DNA from 4 places in the Neobacillus sp. DHD-1R genome. Region 1 is predicted to be linked to each of the others. Evidence: predicted binding sites of a transcription regulator. Region 1 holds the regulator's gene; each other region holds the start of a gene.
The links. Region 1 encodes Rex, which represses fermentation and respiration genes when NADH is low (regulators of the CRP and FNR family bind a similar motif). Its sites were predicted from a motif close to TTGTGAAATATTTCACAA; they were not measured.
Positions count from the first base shown of each region.

Region 2: a site for Rex is predicted at 2,242-2,259, ahead of hcp (hydroxylamine reductase). Genes of this name have one in related genera too.
Region 3: a site for Rex is predicted at 2,249-2,266, ahead of adhE (bifunctional acetaldehyde-CoA/alcohol dehydrogenase). Genes of this name have one in related genera too.
Region 4: a site for Rex is predicted at 2,194-2,211, ahead of nirB (nitrite reductase large subunit NirB). Genes of this name have one in related genera too.

Region 1 is NZ_CM173232.1:5,105,079-5,109,300, reverse strand. Features, by position in the region: gene AC3ANL_RS25105 (ABC-F family ATP-binding cassette domain-containing protein) at 1-1,240, opposite strand, end outside; gene moaC (cyclic pyranopterin monophosphate synthase MoaC) at 1,417-1,914, shown strand; gene AC3ANL_RS25095 (redox-sensing transcriptional repressor Rex) at 1,936-2,589, shown strand; gene AC3ANL_RS25090 (YhbD family protein) at 2,755-3,381, shown strand; gene AC3ANL_RS25085 (polymer-forming cytoskeletal protein) at 3,394-4,116, shown strand; gene AC3ANL_RS25080 (cytoplasmic protein) at 4,131-4,222, shown strand, end outside.
Region 2 is NZ_CM173232.1:3,467,503-3,471,724, forward strand. Features, by position in the region: gene AC3ANL_RS16990 (Crp/Fnr family transcriptional regulator) at 79-777, shown strand; gene hcp (hydroxylamine reductase) at 886-2,178, opposite strand; gene AC3ANL_RS17000 (Hsp20/alpha crystallin family protein) at 2,352-2,855, shown strand; gene AC3ANL_RS17005 (YppG family protein) at 3,185-3,742, opposite strand; gene yppF (YppF family protein) at 3,929-4,138, shown strand.
Region 3 is NZ_CM173232.1:1,562,394-1,566,615, forward strand. Features, by position in the region: gene ppc (phosphoenolpyruvate carboxylase) at 1-2,133, shown strand, start outside; gene adhE (bifunctional acetaldehyde-CoA/alcohol dehydrogenase) at 2,436-4,222, shown strand, end outside.
Region 4 is NZ_CM173232.1:4,977,837-4,982,058, reverse strand. Features, by position in the region: gene AC3ANL_RS24530 (hypothetical protein) at 1-158, opposite strand, end outside; gene AC3ANL_RS24525 (hypothetical protein) at 387-614, shown strand; gene AC3ANL_RS24520 (hypothetical protein) at 670-1,656, shown strand; gene nirB (nitrite reductase large subunit NirB) at 2,334-4,222, shown strand, end outside.

The DNA of each region.
Region 1 (4,222 bases):
ATAGCTCATTTAATACACGTTTATTAGAAGTTAATTCAGCCTGTTGCTGATCATAATAACCAATCGAAAGGTTTGATCCATATTTGACGGTCCCCTTTAACTCAGGCAGCTTCTTAATAATCGTTTTTAATAGCGTTGATTTGCCGATTCCATTTGGACCAACCAGAGCAATACTTTCCCCTTTATACGCCCGGAAAGTGATCGCCTCTGAAACCATTTCCCCTTGATACCCAATCGCTAAAGAATCTACCATCAAAACATCATTACCACTTTGTTTTTCGATCTCAAAGGAGAATGCAGCCGATTTCTCGTCCCCAAGTGGCCGATCCATCATCTCCATTTTTTCAAGCTTTTTTCGGCGGCTTTGCGCCCGTTTGGTCGTTGAGGCCCTTGCTAAATTCCGATTAATAAAATCTTGCAGGTTAGCGACCTCTTGCTGTTGTTTTTCATAAAGTTTTAAGTCACGTTCATAATTGGCCGCTTTTTGTTCAAGGTAAGCACTATAGTTACCTGTAAACCGCCCAATTTGCTTGCGCGATACCTCGTAAACCTGTGTGACGACTTTGTCTAAAAAGTAACGGTCATGAGAGACAATTAAAATGGCCCCTTCATAACTTTGCAGATATTGCTCAAGCCAGGAAAGAGTTTCAATATCAAGATGGTTGGTCGGTTCGTCCAAAATTAGAATATCCGGTTTGGTTAACAATAGCTTTCCTAAGGCAAGCCTTGTTTTTTGCCCGCCGCTTAAACTTGAAATCATCAAGGAACTTTCATTAAAATGTAACCCATGTAAAACAGAGCGAATATCGGCTTCGTATTGATAGCCTCCCTGCTCTTTAAACTTCACTTGAAGTTGATCATATTCAGATAAGATTCGCTCGTATTTTCCAGTGTCTTCGTATACACTAGAATCGGCCATTTTAGTCTCCAGCTGCCGCAATGACTTTTCCATCGACAACAGATGTTGGAAAACGGTCAACATTTCATCCCAAATGGATAAATTGGACTCAAGGCCAGTATTCTGAGCTAAATAGCCTATGGTCACTTCTTTGGGTTTGATGATCTCGCCGCCATCATGTGACAAATGCCCGGCAATAATCTTCAATAATGTTGATTTGCCGGCACCATTACGGCCAACAAGGGCAACACGGTCCCGTGTTTGTAATTCCAGTTTTATATTAGATAAAATAAGGTCAGCACCATAATATTTTTGTAGTTGATTCACTTGCAATAAAATCATTTTATTCACCTCTATTAACTATAATTAGTGTACCGTATATCCTGAACATCGGCAATAAAGCGGGGCTTTCGATTGGCGGGATTTCTTTTATCAGCGAAAAAATGTATATTTAGTGCAAACTTTCACACACATACTAGTGAAAATAGTGTATTATTTTGGGGTAGGGGGATTTATTGATGGCTGAATTTACTCATTTTAATGAAGAGGGCAGAGCAAAAATGGTCGATGTCAGTGACAAACCAGAGACGGCACGAACGGCTCTTGCACATTCTAGTATTACTGTTAGCAAAGAAATTTTTGATAAAATAACGAACAATGAAATGAAAAAAGGCGATGTCTTAGCAGTAGCCCAAGTTGCAGCGGTGATGGCTGCCAAAAAGACATGGGACATCATTCCGATGTGTCACCCTATTCCATTAACAGGGATCAATATTTCTTTTTCATGGGAAAAAGGGCAAAATGAGAACTACCAATTATCTATAGTTGCAGCTGTAAAAACAAAAGGGAATACAGGTGTGGAAATGGAAGCGCTCACAGCTGCTTCTGCCTGTGCCTTAACCGTTTATGATATGTGTAAAGCAGTCGATAAAAGCATGGTCATTGGACCGACTTATTTAGTCGAGAAGACGGGCGGTAAGAACGGTGATTTTAAGCGAAGCGAACAAGTTAAATAAAAGGAAGGGGTGTGGGAGAGTATGAGTAACGAAACGACAAAGATACCACAGGCGACAGCGAAACGGCTGCCCCTCTATTATCGGTTTTTGAAAAACCTGCATACTGCTGGGAAGCAAAGGGTATCATCAGCGGAATTAAGTGAGGCGGTAAAGGTAGATTCAGCCACTATTCGCAGGGATTTTTCCTATTTTGGGGCCTTGGGGAAAAAGGGCTATGGCTACAACGTCAATTACCTTTTAACATTCTTTCGGAAAACGCTTGATCAAGATGAATTAACAAAGGTTGCATTAATTGGCGTCGGAAATCTAGGAACAGCTTTCTTAAACTATAACTTTTTAAAAAATAATAACACTAAAATAGAGTGTGGCTTTGATGTGGATCCGGCAAAAATGGGAACGAAGATCCGTGAGGTGCCCGTGTATCACATGGATGAATTGGAGAATGTGTTAACGGAGGAAAAAATCTCGGTCGCCATCCTTACCGTTCCTGCGCCCGTTGCACAAATGATTACGGATCGGCTTGTGAATGCAGATGTAAAAGCAATCTTAAATTTTACGCCGGCAAGATTAAATGTGCCTGCATCAATTAGGGTGCATCACATTGATTTAGCAGTAGAGCTGCAATCCTTGATCTACTTTTTAAAACATTATCCGACAGAAGATATAGAAGAATAAGAAAAGGGTCAGACCCCCATGTTAACATTCAATCTATAATCGCTAATTGAAAAGGTCAGCGATATGTTGAAGTTAGGGGGGCAGGCCCTTTTTTTTTGTGCTCAAGTCTAACTTTACAACGTAACAGTGTTATGTTACATTAGAAATAGAAAGGGGTTTTCAATCATGAGCGAGGAGTTAATATCTAAAAAGGATTTACTGGATTATGCAGGAATTTCTTACGGACAGCTATATAGATGGAAGCGTAAAGATTTAATTCCGGAAGAATGGTTTATTCGAAAATCAACCTTTACGGGTCAAGAAACCTTTTTCCCTAAAGAAAAAATCTTAGAGAGAATTAACAAGATACAAACCATGAAAGAAAATTTGTCATTAGATGAACTAGCAGATATGTTTTCACCTAATATTAGTGATATGCAGTTAGACAAAGATGATTTAGTAAAACGTAACATTGTTTCGAATGAAGTGATGAATTTTTATTTAGAACAAGATAAAGGCAGCAACGATAAATTTAATTTTTCACGCATGTTGGAGATATATGTATTAGAGAAACTTTTAGAATCAGGCGATATAAACTTAGATGAAGGAAAAATGCTGCTTCAGCTGTTAAAAGACAATGAGCAGCTCATTAAGCAAAAAAGCTGTGACTTGATCATTACTCGTAAGCTTGGAGTGTCATCCTGTCTGTTACTGATAAATGCAGAAGACTTCCATTTTGAAAAGGGAACAAAAATAATCGTGTCTCTATCGCTTATGGGGTGTATGGAAGAAATTAAAGCAAAATTATTATAAAGGAGACTGGCAATGGATACGAAAAGTAGAGGAGACTTGGTCATTAATGGATTAGGTTCGTCTAACGGAGGCCACTTCCATTTAGTAACGGTTAATGGTAGAGGAACGATCAACAGTGACGTGCAGTGTACGGCGTTTGAGTGCAATGGGTCAGGTACAATGAAGGGGAATGTGGGAGCGGATACCGTCAAAGTGAACGGGAATGCCCGCTTTAATGGGAATATCGAGGCGGAAAAGCTTTCTGTTGAAGGAACGGCAAGGATTGATGAAAACCTCTATGTAAAACAGTTAAAGGTTTCAGGCAAAGTCACGGTTGGTGGAAAAGTAAAATGTGATGAAATCAATCTTCGAGGTCTTTTTGCGGTGAAGGATGATTGTGAAGCGGAGCTTTTTAAAGGGGAATATCGGTTTACCATTGGCGGGCTCTTAAATGCCGATCAAGTTAATATTAAGATTTATGGTGAATGTAAAGCGACAGAAATTGGCGGTCAAACCATTATTGTCAAGCAGCATAAAGGGTCTTTTTTCAGCACTTTATTTAAATCCTTTTTCAAATCGCAATTAGAAGCGGACATCATTGAAGGAGACATCGTTGAGCTAGAAAATACAAAAGCGAAAGTCGTGCGGGGTCATCAAGTCAAGATTGGCGCCAACTGCCAAATAGGTGTCGTAGAATACACCAAAGAATTTTCACAGGATAAAAATGCCGTTATTAGTGACATTCGAAAGGTTTAAGGGAGGGGAAGAACATGGGAAATAGCAAAAACCTTATCATTAATGGCACAGGAAGTTACCCCGGAGGCCAATACGATAAAATCAGCATTCGTGGCGAAGGAACGAT
Region 2 (4,222 bases), 1.6 Mb from region 1:
TTTGACAAGAATTCATTAAAGACAGTTTGAATGAATGTTACAATAGATAGTAACTGATAAGGATTTGAAGGTGATTCCATGAAAATTGAAGAAATAAAAACTGTATTAGCCGAATTTAGTCTTTTTCGTGAATTAAATGATTTTGAATTATCGAAGATTACGAATATCTCTATCGTTAGGGAGTGGAAAAAACAAAGTCATGTTTTTCTTCAGGGCGACCCGTTGGAAAATGTTTATTTTATTTATAACGGAAAAATTAAAATCTATAAAAGTGACATCAATGGTAAGGAACAAATTGTCGCAATAGCTAAAAAGGGTGAAATGTTTCCACATGTTGGCTTCTTTAGAAAAGGCGATTACCCTGCATACGCCGAAGTTCTCGAATCTTCTACCCTCATTGCTGTTCCAATTTCGAAATTTGAAACAGTACTCATTGAAAATCCCGAGCTTTGTATCAAAGTATTTAAGGTACTTGGTGAGAAAATTGTTGATTTACAAAATCGTCTAGAAGAACAAATTCTGAATAATACGTATGAACAAATCGTCAAGCTCCTCATTCGGCTTGCACAGAAGCATGGAGTGGAACAAACTGACGGCACCATTTTACTAAAGTCCGAATTCACGAATAGAGACCTAGCCAATATGATTGGAACGACTAGAGAAACCATTAGCAGAACACTTACGAAAATGAAAAAAGACGAAATCATTGAAGTTGATGATGAAGGCGACATGATTCTAGAAATTGATGCTCTCTTGGAGGAAATCAATTTACTATAATTTGAAATATGCTGGGCCAAACCAGGGTCAGAAGCTAGACTTTTGCATATTCAAAAATTTTTTTAAAAATAATAACACCGCAGTCGATATCGACTGCGGTGTTTATGCTTATCTTCCTAATAGCATCTCTTCCATATCTTCTTTTGCTGTGCTAATTAATTTTAGGTTAAATGTATCTTGAAGAACATTTAAGACACCTTCCGAAATAAATTCAGGAGGCTTCGGTCCAATTCGAATATCTTTAATTCCTAAACTGAAAAGCCCTAACAGAATGGCTACTGCCTTTTGCTCAAACCATGATAATACAATACTAACCGGAAGTTCATTCACTTCACAGCCAAACGCGTCGGCTAATGCCAAGGCAATTTTTACCGTTGAGCCAGAATTATTGCATTGACCTAAATCAATATATCTTGGGATATTGGTTCCAGGGACAACGCCATAGTCAACATCATTAAAGCGGAATTTCCCACAGGAAGTGGTTAAAATCACTGTCTCAGGCGGGAGTGAAGTGGCAAGCTCGCGGTAATAATCTCCGCCATGCCCTGGAGCATCACATCCTGCAATTACAAAGAAGCGTTTAATTTTCCCAGCTTTAACTGCATCAATTACTTCTGGGGCAAGTCCTAATACTGTTTCATGATGAAAGCCGGTGAGTAATGTTTCATCCGATTCTATCGCTGCTTCAGGAAGTTCTAATGCCCTTTGAATTAATGGTGTAAAATCATCATTGATAATCTTCTCCACATTTTCGAGTCCTGCCACTTCATATGTAAACATTCTGTCAGCGTACTTTCCTTTAATAGGCATGACACAGTTTGTTGTTGCAAGAATGGCTCCAGGAAATTTTTCAAAAAGCCGACGTTGGTCATACCAGGCTTTGCCGATGTTTCCTTTTAAATGAGCATATTTTTTCAATGCTGGATATCCATGGGCAGGCAGCATTTCAGAATGAGTATAAATATTGATACCATTGCCTTCTGTTTGTTTCAATAACTCCTCTAATGCAAACAGATTATGGCCTGTAACAACAATACACTTGCCTTCAATTTTATTTTGGCTAACACGGATTGGCTGGGGAATGCCTAAGCGATTCGTATGGGCTTCATCAAGGATACCCATGACACGGACAGCTGCTTGCCCTACCTTCATTGCCATAGCAATATGTTCCTGAACATTGAAGTTAGAATTGGTTAACGTTAAGTAAAGTGCTTCATGTGTTGTTGAATCAACAAAGGGATCGGTATAACCTAATTGATTCGCATGTGTACGGTAGGCAGCAATGCCCTTTAATCCAAAAATAATTGTATCTTGTAAGCTAGCAATTGTTTCATCTTTTCCGCAAACACCCATTACTGTACAACCGCCTGATGGGGTTTGTTCACATTGATAACAGAACATATAGCTTCCTCGCTTTCCATCCATTAATTACTACTCTAGCGTACAAATTTTCATAACCAATCAGTGTGATTCAAATCACATTATGCAAGATTGTAATAATTTGTTCAAAAAGTTATTGCAATTTTATGACGGCACCTACCTAGATTTCATAGCATATGATATGGAGAAAAATAATGGAAAGAGAGGGAATGATCATGTCATCCATGTTTCCGAACGATAAAAATAACCATAAAAACCAGATGGCTGAACCTTTTCGTGAATTAGTAAAATCAATGAACGATTTCTTTACTGAAAAACCAATTCGAGGGTTTTTACAAACCATAGATGATTTTTTCAAGTCTCCTTTTCCCACTGGTGCAGGCTTTCAAATTGAAACAGAAGAAACCGGTAAGGAACATATCATTTCTGCAGAACTTCCTGGTGTTAAACGGGAGCAAATTCAATTAAACATTACTGGAAATTATCTAACTATTACTGTTGTAAATAATGAGTTAGAAACTCAGGAAAATGATCAGACGCAAGTGTATAGTCGGAAATTCCTTCGACAACAATCGTCAAGAACGATTTCACTACCACATGTTATCAATGAGAAACAGGTAAAGGCTTCGTACCGAGATGGGTTATTACAAATACGTATTCCTCAAGAAAAAGGGAAGATTATTGAAATAGAAGACTAACATAAGAAAAGCGGAAGCGCCCTGTTCAGCGGCGTATGGCCTGGAGCTCTCCAACTGAGATAAGGTGAAACTTCAATCAGCGAACGTTCTTCTCGCTGATTGTTAGTTGAACCGATCGGCTGCTTACGGGCAGTTGAGAATCTACTGCCCGTTAAACGCGATAAAGGAAACACGAAGAGCTGGAGGCGCATTCGTGCTTGACTTATCGTAGGGCGGAGAGCGAAGGACACTAGCCGCTAGGGCGCTGGAGCTGGACAATTCTCGAAGATTTTTATACTTTCATAACTTATAAAGGAAAAGACGGCTTATAAAATAGCCGTCTTTTCCTTTTATACTTTAAAAATCCCTCCGAAACTTTTAACCAGCGTTGACACTTGATTTACAGCATTCATCATTTGGCCGGCCGTATTCACCATTTTATTAAGATCTACCGATCCGTCTTGAGACTTGAAGGAATTCATAATTGATTGGACACCGCCTGGTTGTTTTGGCATAATACTGTTTTTTGGATAAGGATTCATCACAGGATATCCATTCATAGGCATATAAGGTTGTTGTTGTACCATTTCATCCTTTGGTTGAAGCGGGTTTTGAAAAAGGAATTGGGCATCCTTTTGAGAATATCCTGGATTCGGGTTTGGTATATTTTGTGGGAAGATTCCTGGTTGATACGTTTGACCATATCCCTGTATACTTTGCGGATAATAAAGGTTTGGTTGTTGGTACATCATCCAATCCTTTGACTGGGTTTGCATTTGATATGGGATGGGTTGATTTCGCTGAATATATTGCTGATGCTTCCATTGTGGTTCCACTGGAACTTGGTGCATCATTTGCCCCGAGTATCCATTTTGAAAGTGGTTATTTGGTCTTTTTTTACCAAACATGGGCAAACATCTCCTCTTTATAATTCTCTATTACACATTATGAAGGCAAGAGATGAATGGTGATTCTCTGAAAATGATTTACATTGTCAAAATCACAGGAATTTTGTCTGAAGTTTAAATATTTTAAAAACTAGGAATCCTCCTATTTCATGGTACGATATAAAAAAGATGAAGGAGGAACTATTAATGGACATTCGTGAATTAAAAAGCAAATTTAATCAAAGTCGGGATTATTCCACTGATGACGTTAATGCACTAATGGATTTTGCAAAGAAAGCGTACATTCACAATGAAATTAGTATAAAAGAATATCGCCTTCTTGTCCGCGAGCTTGAAATCCAAGGCGCGGTTATACCTGAATCGGATAAAGAAAACTCCCTCATCGAACATCAGTAGAGCCAAGTTTTTTTCTGCAATGTCCACTAATTGTGGACACGCTCAAGCTTGGCAGAATAAAAATTCAAAGTAAGAAAACTGGCC
Region 3 (4,222 bases), 1.9 Mb from region 1:
GTCTTGGATGAAGTCCGAAATGGATTATATTATTTTGATCAGACACTTTTTGAAGTACTTCCTAATATCCATCAGGAGGTTGCAGAATCTCTGGAAAGTTATTATCCAAACACAGCTTGGGAGATTCCTAATTTCCTTCGTTTTGGTTCATGGATTGGCGGTGACCGTGATGGAAACCCCAATGTTACACATGATATAACATGGGAAACGTTACAAAGACAACGAAGACTTGCTTTAAAAAAATACAAAAATGTATTAGTGGATTTAATGAAACGATATAGTCATTCCACAACAAGGGTAAATGTAAGTGATGAGATTCTTACATTCCTTAAAGAAAATGAAAATAAATTATTATCAGATGAGAAAAAATGGCCGAATCAAACAGAGGTATACCGTCGAGTTTTTGCGGTTATCATCGAACGAGTCCGACAAGTCGGCAAATCAGATTTAGGTTATCGTTCTGCAGATGAATTATTAGTTGATTTGAATATGATTAACAATAGCTTAAAACAGCACCATCCGACAGCACATGAATTGAAAATCATTCAAAAGCTAATCCGACAAGTCCAATTGTTTGGTTTCCATTTAGCTACGCTAGATATTCGGAATCATAGCGGGGAACATGAAGCAGCTATAACAGAAATATTGCGAAAGGTTCGTATTTCTGATAATTACGCTGAGCTTTCTGAAACAGAAAAGATTAAGATCTTACAAAATATCCTAATAGACCCTCGTCCACTGCTATTATCCACTGAGGATTATTCATCGGACACACAGGAAATGATCAAAGTATTTCAAATGATTAAGGAAGCACATGAGGAATTTGGCAAGCGGTCTATTTCCGTGTATCTTGTCAGCATGACAAAATCACCAAGTGACTTATTAGAAGTACTTGTTCTCGCAAAGGAAGCTGGTCTCTATCGACTACATGCAGATGGTACCCTTGAAAGTCATTTAAATATTGCTCCGCTCCTTGAAACCATTGATGATTTAACTGCTGGTCCGTCCATTATGGAAACACTTTTTAAAATGCCAGTTTATCGTAATCATTTGCAAATCCTAGGAAATCAGCAGGAAATTATGCTTGGTTATTCAGATGGAAGCAAAGACGGCGGGACGTTAACAGCTAACTGGAAACTGTATAAAGCACAAATCGAAATTCATGAGATGGCGAAAAGGTATAAAATTGGCTTAAAATTTTTCCATGGTCGTGGCGGGTCGTTGGGGCGCGGTGGCGGTCCATTAAATAAAAGTATACTTTCTCAACCAGCTGAAACCATTGGCGATGGTGTCAAAATTACAGAACAAGGAGAGGTATTGTCTTCACGATATTTGCTTGAGGATATTGCCTATCGAAGTTTAGAACAGGCAACATCCACCTTGCTTCTAACAGCCACACATGTTTCTCAAGAAGAGCATGGTCAATTGCGTGAACAAGAATGGGAAGAAGCGATTGAGGAAATATCCAGCATTGCTTTAGGAAAATATCAATCACTTGTTTTTGGTGATCCAGATTTCCTGACTTACTTTAATGAAGCCACTCCATTAAAAGAAATTGGAGACTTAAACATTGGTTCAAGACCAATGAGCAGGAAAAATAGAGGAAGATTTGAAGACTTAAGAGCCATTCCTTGGGTGTTTGCTTGGACACAAAGCCGCCAATTGCTACCTGCCTGGTATGCTGCAGGTACTGGTTTAGAAAGCTTTGCTGCAAAGAATGAGCAAAATCTTCAGCTTTTACAGCAAATGTATCTAAAATGGCCGTTCTTCCAATCGACGATTGATAATCTTAACATGGCGTTAATGAAGGCGGATATTACAACTGCCAAAGAATATTTATTACTTGTACATGACCAATCAATTGCCGACCGGATATTTACCAATATTCTAGAGGAATATGAAAAGACAAAAGGTATTTTACTCAGAATAACGGGTGATAAAGAATTACTCGATCATACCCCGAATATAAAGGAATCGGTCTATAGACGAAATCCATATGTAGATCCGTTAAACTTTTTACAAGTTGAACTAATTAAAGAATTGCGAAGCCAAGAAGAACCTAATGATGAACTATTGACGGAAGTGCTTCTCACCATTAGTGGAATTTCTGCCGGATTAAGAAATACTGGTTGATATCATAAGTAAAGCGGATGTCTCATAACAAAGGGTCTGACCCTTTGTTATGAGACATCTTTTTTTGTTGTGGGCTGAACCCCATTTATCAATGCTAATAGCATTTTTGAACATTTTGTGAATTATTTAAAAATGAATGGGTACTCATTCATTTTTTCGTATAATTCGACATTTTTCGATGAATCCGCATGATATATTTTAGCCAATAAGAAATTAAGGAGTGACGTTTCATTATTCTAAATCCTTGAATTTGATTAACACATGCTATTTAGCAAGTAAATTGATTCTGGAGGGGATTACTAATGGTTGTAAAAGAAAAAGTATTACAAGAAAATCAGGCGGTTGCTGTGCATATTGATACATTAGCCAAAAACGCAGCTAAAGCTCTAGGTGATTTCAGGTGCTATAACCAGGAAATGGTTAATGAAATCGTTAAACAAATGGCCCTTGCCGCCCTGGAAAATCATAAACATCTTGCAAAGCTTGCGGTTACGGAAACAAGAAGAGGCGTATATGAAGATAAAGTTTTTAAAAATATGTTTGCCACAGAATTCATTTATAACAATATCAGAGATATGAAAACGGTTGGTGTAATAAGTGAAAATGAGAATGAGGGCATGGTGGAAATTGCGGAGCCTGTCGGTGTGATCGCCGGGATCATTCCTATTACGAATCCAACATCAACGGTTATCTTCAAATCCTTGATTTCGCTAAAAACGAGAAATCCAATTATTTTTGCCTTTCCACAATTTGGTCAAAAATGCTGTACTGAAACCGCTAAATTACTAAAGGAGGCTGCAATTAAGGCAGGGGCTCCTGAAAATTGCATTCAATGGATTGAGACTCCATCACATGAGGCCTTCCAGAACCTAATGAAACATCCGAAGATTTCTCTCATTCTAGCAACGGGGGGACCAAGTTTAGTCAAAGCAGCTTATAGTTCAGGCAAACCTGCACTTGGAGTTGGGGCCGGTAATGTCCCTTGTTATATTGAAAAAACAGCCAACATCAAACGGGCTGTAAACGATATTATTCTATCAAAAACATTTGATAACGGAATGATCTGTGCGTCCGAACAAGCCCTTATTATCGATCAAGAGATTTACGAGGAAGTAAAACAGGAAATGATTGCAAATAATTGTTATTTCTTAAATGAAGAAGAACAAAGAATGGTAGAAAAGGTCGTCATTTTTGAAAAAACAGGTGCAATTAATCATCTAATCGTTGGGTTACCTGCTGCTAAGATTGCGAAACTGGCAGGAGTAAATGTACCTGTTCATACAAAAATTTTAATTACAGAGTTGAATGGAGTGGGTCCAAACTATCCACTTTCATGTGAAAAGTTAAGCCCAATTTTGGCATGCTACAAAGTTAATAGTTTTGCAGACGGATTACGAATAGCAGAGGAAACTTTGGAATATGGTGGACTAGGGCACTCGGCGGCTCTTCATACAACAGACCAAAGTTTAGTTGACATATTCGCTCTCCGAATGAAGGCTGGCCGAATTATGGTTAATACACCATCAACCCATGGTGCAATCGGAGATATTTATAACACATCATTACCATCCTTGACAATTGGATGTGGAACATATGGGGGGAACTCTGTGTCACAGAATGTAGGAGTCCAGAATCTCATGAATATTAAAAAAGTAGCTAAAAGGAGAACCTTTACACAATGGTTTAAAGTTCCCTCACAAATTTTCTTTGAGAAAAATTCAGTTCAAATGCTAGCTTCTATTCCTGGGATTTCTAAAGTTTTTATTGTGACAAGTGGCAGTCCTCTTAAAAATGGTTATGTCGATAAAGTGCTCTATTATCTAAAAAAGAATCAAAACAAGATTCAATTTGAAACTTTCTCTGACATTGAGCCAGAGCCTAGCATTGAAACGGTCTTGGATGGCGCAGACAGAATGAGAAAGCTGCAGCCAGATTGTATTATTGCACTTGGCGGTGGTTCTGTAATGGATGCGGCAAAAGCAATGTGGTTATTCTACGAACATCCTGAAACAGATTTTCATAGTTTAACACAAAAATTCTTTGATCCAACTAAGCGTGTGGTTAAATTCCCGGCTCTAAGAGGAAAGGC
Region 4 (4,222 bases), 130 kb from region 1:
GGATTGTCTGGTACATTCCACTCGGACTTCGTCGGCACCACATCTCTGGGTGTAGCACTCATTTTGTGATCCATCGTTGATTTCGGTACTTTTATGGAATTACAACCAGAAAGTAGCACTGTGATCAAAAGAGGGATGACCATAAAATAATGTTTCAAGGGGAATCTCCTTTCCTATCCATAGTCCATTCATTTACTGTACATTACCTATTAAAACCAATGCAAGAATTTTATGTAAAACACCTTACCACCTATGATAATATTAAGAAAGCAAGAGAAAAAGGAAACATTTTAGCAAGATATTTCGTTAATAGTTAAGAAGGGTTTTTTTAATGTATGGACGATAGTCCTATTTACTAAAAAGTTATCCCTGGAGGAAATATGCCTTTGATCCCATTATATTTGTCCCATGTTACCACAGTCGAGCATAGTGAAAGCCTGCTTTGGATATTTTTAACATGTAATGTCTTTGTTGTCACGGCCGGAATTATTTTTATGTATAAATTATTTACGCAAAAAAAGATACGCATTGCCGGAACGATATTTGGCATTGCCTTAGCCATCAATTATATCCTAATAGCGATTTTCGGAGATCCATTTGACTTGCTGGGTTAACTGGTGTACGACTTATAAACTAATGACCACTATCAGAGTTGAGAGGAGATGAAATATGAAATATTACCGTTTATGGGTAATAGCTTTTTTATTGAAATTTATTGGGTCTGCCTGGGATGCGTCCTACCACTTTAAATATTTATTTGAGGAATACTCCATTCCCCATATTGTCAATACAATCGGTTTTGCATTGGGAGGTATATTGTTAATTCAAGAGTGGCGGCGCTCCCATCACATGGATCGGTTTTCAAGAAATCTGATTACAATTGGATACGTCTTGTTCCTGATCGGAATTCCGTTAGATTTTACTTACCATATTGCCTATGGCATTGATTTAACAACATGGAGTCCAACTCATTTTATTTATTATATTGGAACAGATATCATGATTTTTGGAGTTTGGCGTGGATATTACTTATTTACAAGGGATGTAAAGCCAACTTGGAAGTCGATGCATACGTGGTTCGCAATGTTTCTTCTTGAATGCTTGATGTTCCCGAATATGCAGCAGGAAAATGGTGCGATTTCTTATGATCAGTATGTCCATGGAAAATCCATCGCCTCACAAGAAATCCTGGAGTTAATCTCGGATCCGGCATCACAAATTTTCGGCGGCATTCCGGAATTTGTTTACCCAATTTATTCCGTCCTAATGGTTACATTGTTAACGATTCTCACCATTCGAATTTGTCGTGATTTCACCATTCCGGTCATGGGAGCGGCTCTCTATATTTTATTAAGATTCATCGGTAAAGGAATATTTGCAGCGGTTGGTTACCCTACATCCTACGTGCCGATCACACTGATCCTAATTCCGCTCGTCTTCTTGTTATTTAGAAAAACCAATTGGCTGGCAGGACTCGTAGGGAGCGTAGCTTACTTCCTGGCCTTATTAGCCATTCATCAGTCAGGACTGCTCATCACACCACCATTGGAATGGTGGGAACTTATACCCGTCGCCCTCATCGGCACCCTTGTTCCCATCATCAGCAGCCTAATCAAAATGCAACCAGCACTAAAAAAGAATAAACAACCTGCGTAACGTAAAAAGGGTGTCAGGCACCCTTTTTTTTTGATATAAGAATTTATAGTTTTAGCTTCGAGAATTGTCCAGCTCCATAGGAGTAAGCTTCGGAAGTATAACTTCGCACGAAGGAAAAGTGATAGCTTTTCCGAGGAGGCCATACGCCGCTAAAAGGGTGCTTGTGCTTTTCTGGAGGGTGTTTAAGGAAGTTGGAAAAATCAGTCGAGATTATTAACGATTGATTTCGTGATGGAGTCGCGGTTCCGGTCGGTTATCAAGTTTGTGATTGACCGAATTTGAGAAAAAAGAAGGAATTCGGTCGCTTATCGCGTTCTTAAACGACCGAACACAAGAAAAAAGAAGGAGGCCGGTAGGTTACAGTGATTCTAAACGACCGAACAGAAGAAAAACGAATCAAACATCAACTCCCCTCACCTCACCCCCTTTTTTAATCCACAAATAATCTCTCTCCGTTCCGTTCGTGGCTTATGAGCCACCGGTACATCCTTTCAGTTTTTTAAGGCAACGTTCAAGTGTAATTTTATTTTGACAATATTGTGAAGATATTCACATTGTTTTGGCGTTTTGTGACGTACCTCACAATTTTTTGGGACTCTACCAATTACAATTTAACTATAGAGAAAACCTTCATTATCTTAATAAATCTCAATTTAACATATAGGAGAGACCCAAATATGAAAAAACTAGTGATGATTGGAAATGGAATGGCAGGCGTTAGAACAATAGAAGAAGTTCTCAAAACAGCACCAGATCAGTTTGAAATAACAATATTTGGACAAGAGCCACATCCAAACTACAACCGCATCAAGTTATCGAATATTCTCCAAGGCGACACCCACTTTAATGATATTATTATCAACCCGCTAGACTGGTATAAAGAAAAACAGATTCAATTATTTACAGGCGAATCGATTATCAATATCGATGTGGATGGAAAACGGGTCATCAGCGACCAAAGTCGTGAAGTGCAATATGATGAGTTAATTATTGCGACAGGGTCAAATTCTTTTATTCTTCCGATACCAGGTGCAGATAAAATCGGTGTAACGGGATTTCGTGATATAAAAGATTGTGAAATGATGATCAAGTCATCTGAGCGGTATAAAAAAGCAGTCGTGATTGGCGGTGGTCTTCTTGGGCTTGAAGCAGCAAGAGGATTACTAAACCTGGGAATGACCGTCGATGTCGTCCACCTGATGCCCCATTTAATGGAACGTCAGCTTGATCCGATTGCTTCTTCTTTACTGAAAGCAGAATTAGAATTACAAGGCATGAACTTTTTAATGGAAAAGGAAACCGTCGAAATCCTTGGGGATGAACGTGTTACCGGCCTGCGCTTTAAAGATGGCTCTGAAGTCGAAGCCGACCTTGTTGTCATGGCAATTGGGATTAAGTCGAATACGGCCGTTGCAAAAAACAGCGGAATCTACGTTAATCGCGGTATTGTGGTTAATGATTTTATGGAAACAAGTATTCCGCACATTTACGCAGTTGGTGAATGTGCTGAGCACAGAGAAATTGTTTATGGGTTAGTCGCACCATTATATGAACAAGGTAAAGTGCTGGCGAATCGGATTTGCGGCTGTGTGGGAGAACCATACCAAGGCTCTATTACCGGCACGCAGCTGAAAGTTGCAGGCGTCGACCTTTTCTCTGCGGGAGAGATTTTTGAAGATGGCTCCACGAAATCGATTATGATTTACAATGAATATGACGGAGTTTACAAACACGTCTTAACAAGAAATAATCTCATTGTCGGAATTGTCCTCTATGGTGATACGAAGGATAGTACTAGATTATATCGAATGTTGACAAAAAAAGAAGATATCAGCGGGGTTTCTATTTTTCAAACAGCTTGTTCTGGCGAAAACGCAAGCGATGATATCGCCTCCATGCCCAATGATGAACTCGTTTGTGGCTGTAATGGAGTGACAAAAGGAGCGATCGTTGAGGCGATTCAGACCCAAGGGTTAACGACCCTTGATCAAGTCAGTCATTGCACAAACGCAGGCCGTTCGTGCGGGCGCTGTAAACCAATGGTTAGCAGCATTCTTGCTCATACACTTGGTGATCAATTCGATGCGGCTGCGGCTCAGAAAACAAGTATTTGCGGATGTACAACGATAAGCCGTGAGGAATTGGTAGAGGAAATTAAAACGAAGGGCTTAACAAGCGTAAAAGAAGTCATGAACGTTCTGGAATGGAACAATGAGGAAGGCTGCTCTAAGTGCCGTCCGGCCATTAACTACTACCTTGGTATGATTCACATGGATGAATATAAAGATGATCGAGATTCTCGTCTAGTTAATGAAAAAATGCACGCGAACATCCAAAAGGATGGAACGTATTCCGTTGTTCCAAGAATGTATGGCGGAGTAACAACAGCCGTTGATTTGAAAAAAATTGCAGAAGTTGCTGAAAAATATAAGGTACCTTTAGTAAAATTAACTGGTGGACAGCGGATTGGTTTGTTCGGAGTCAAAAAAGAGGATCTGCCAAGTATGTGGGAAGAGCTTGATATGCCATCCGGCTATGCCTACGGAAAAACACTAAGGACCGTTAA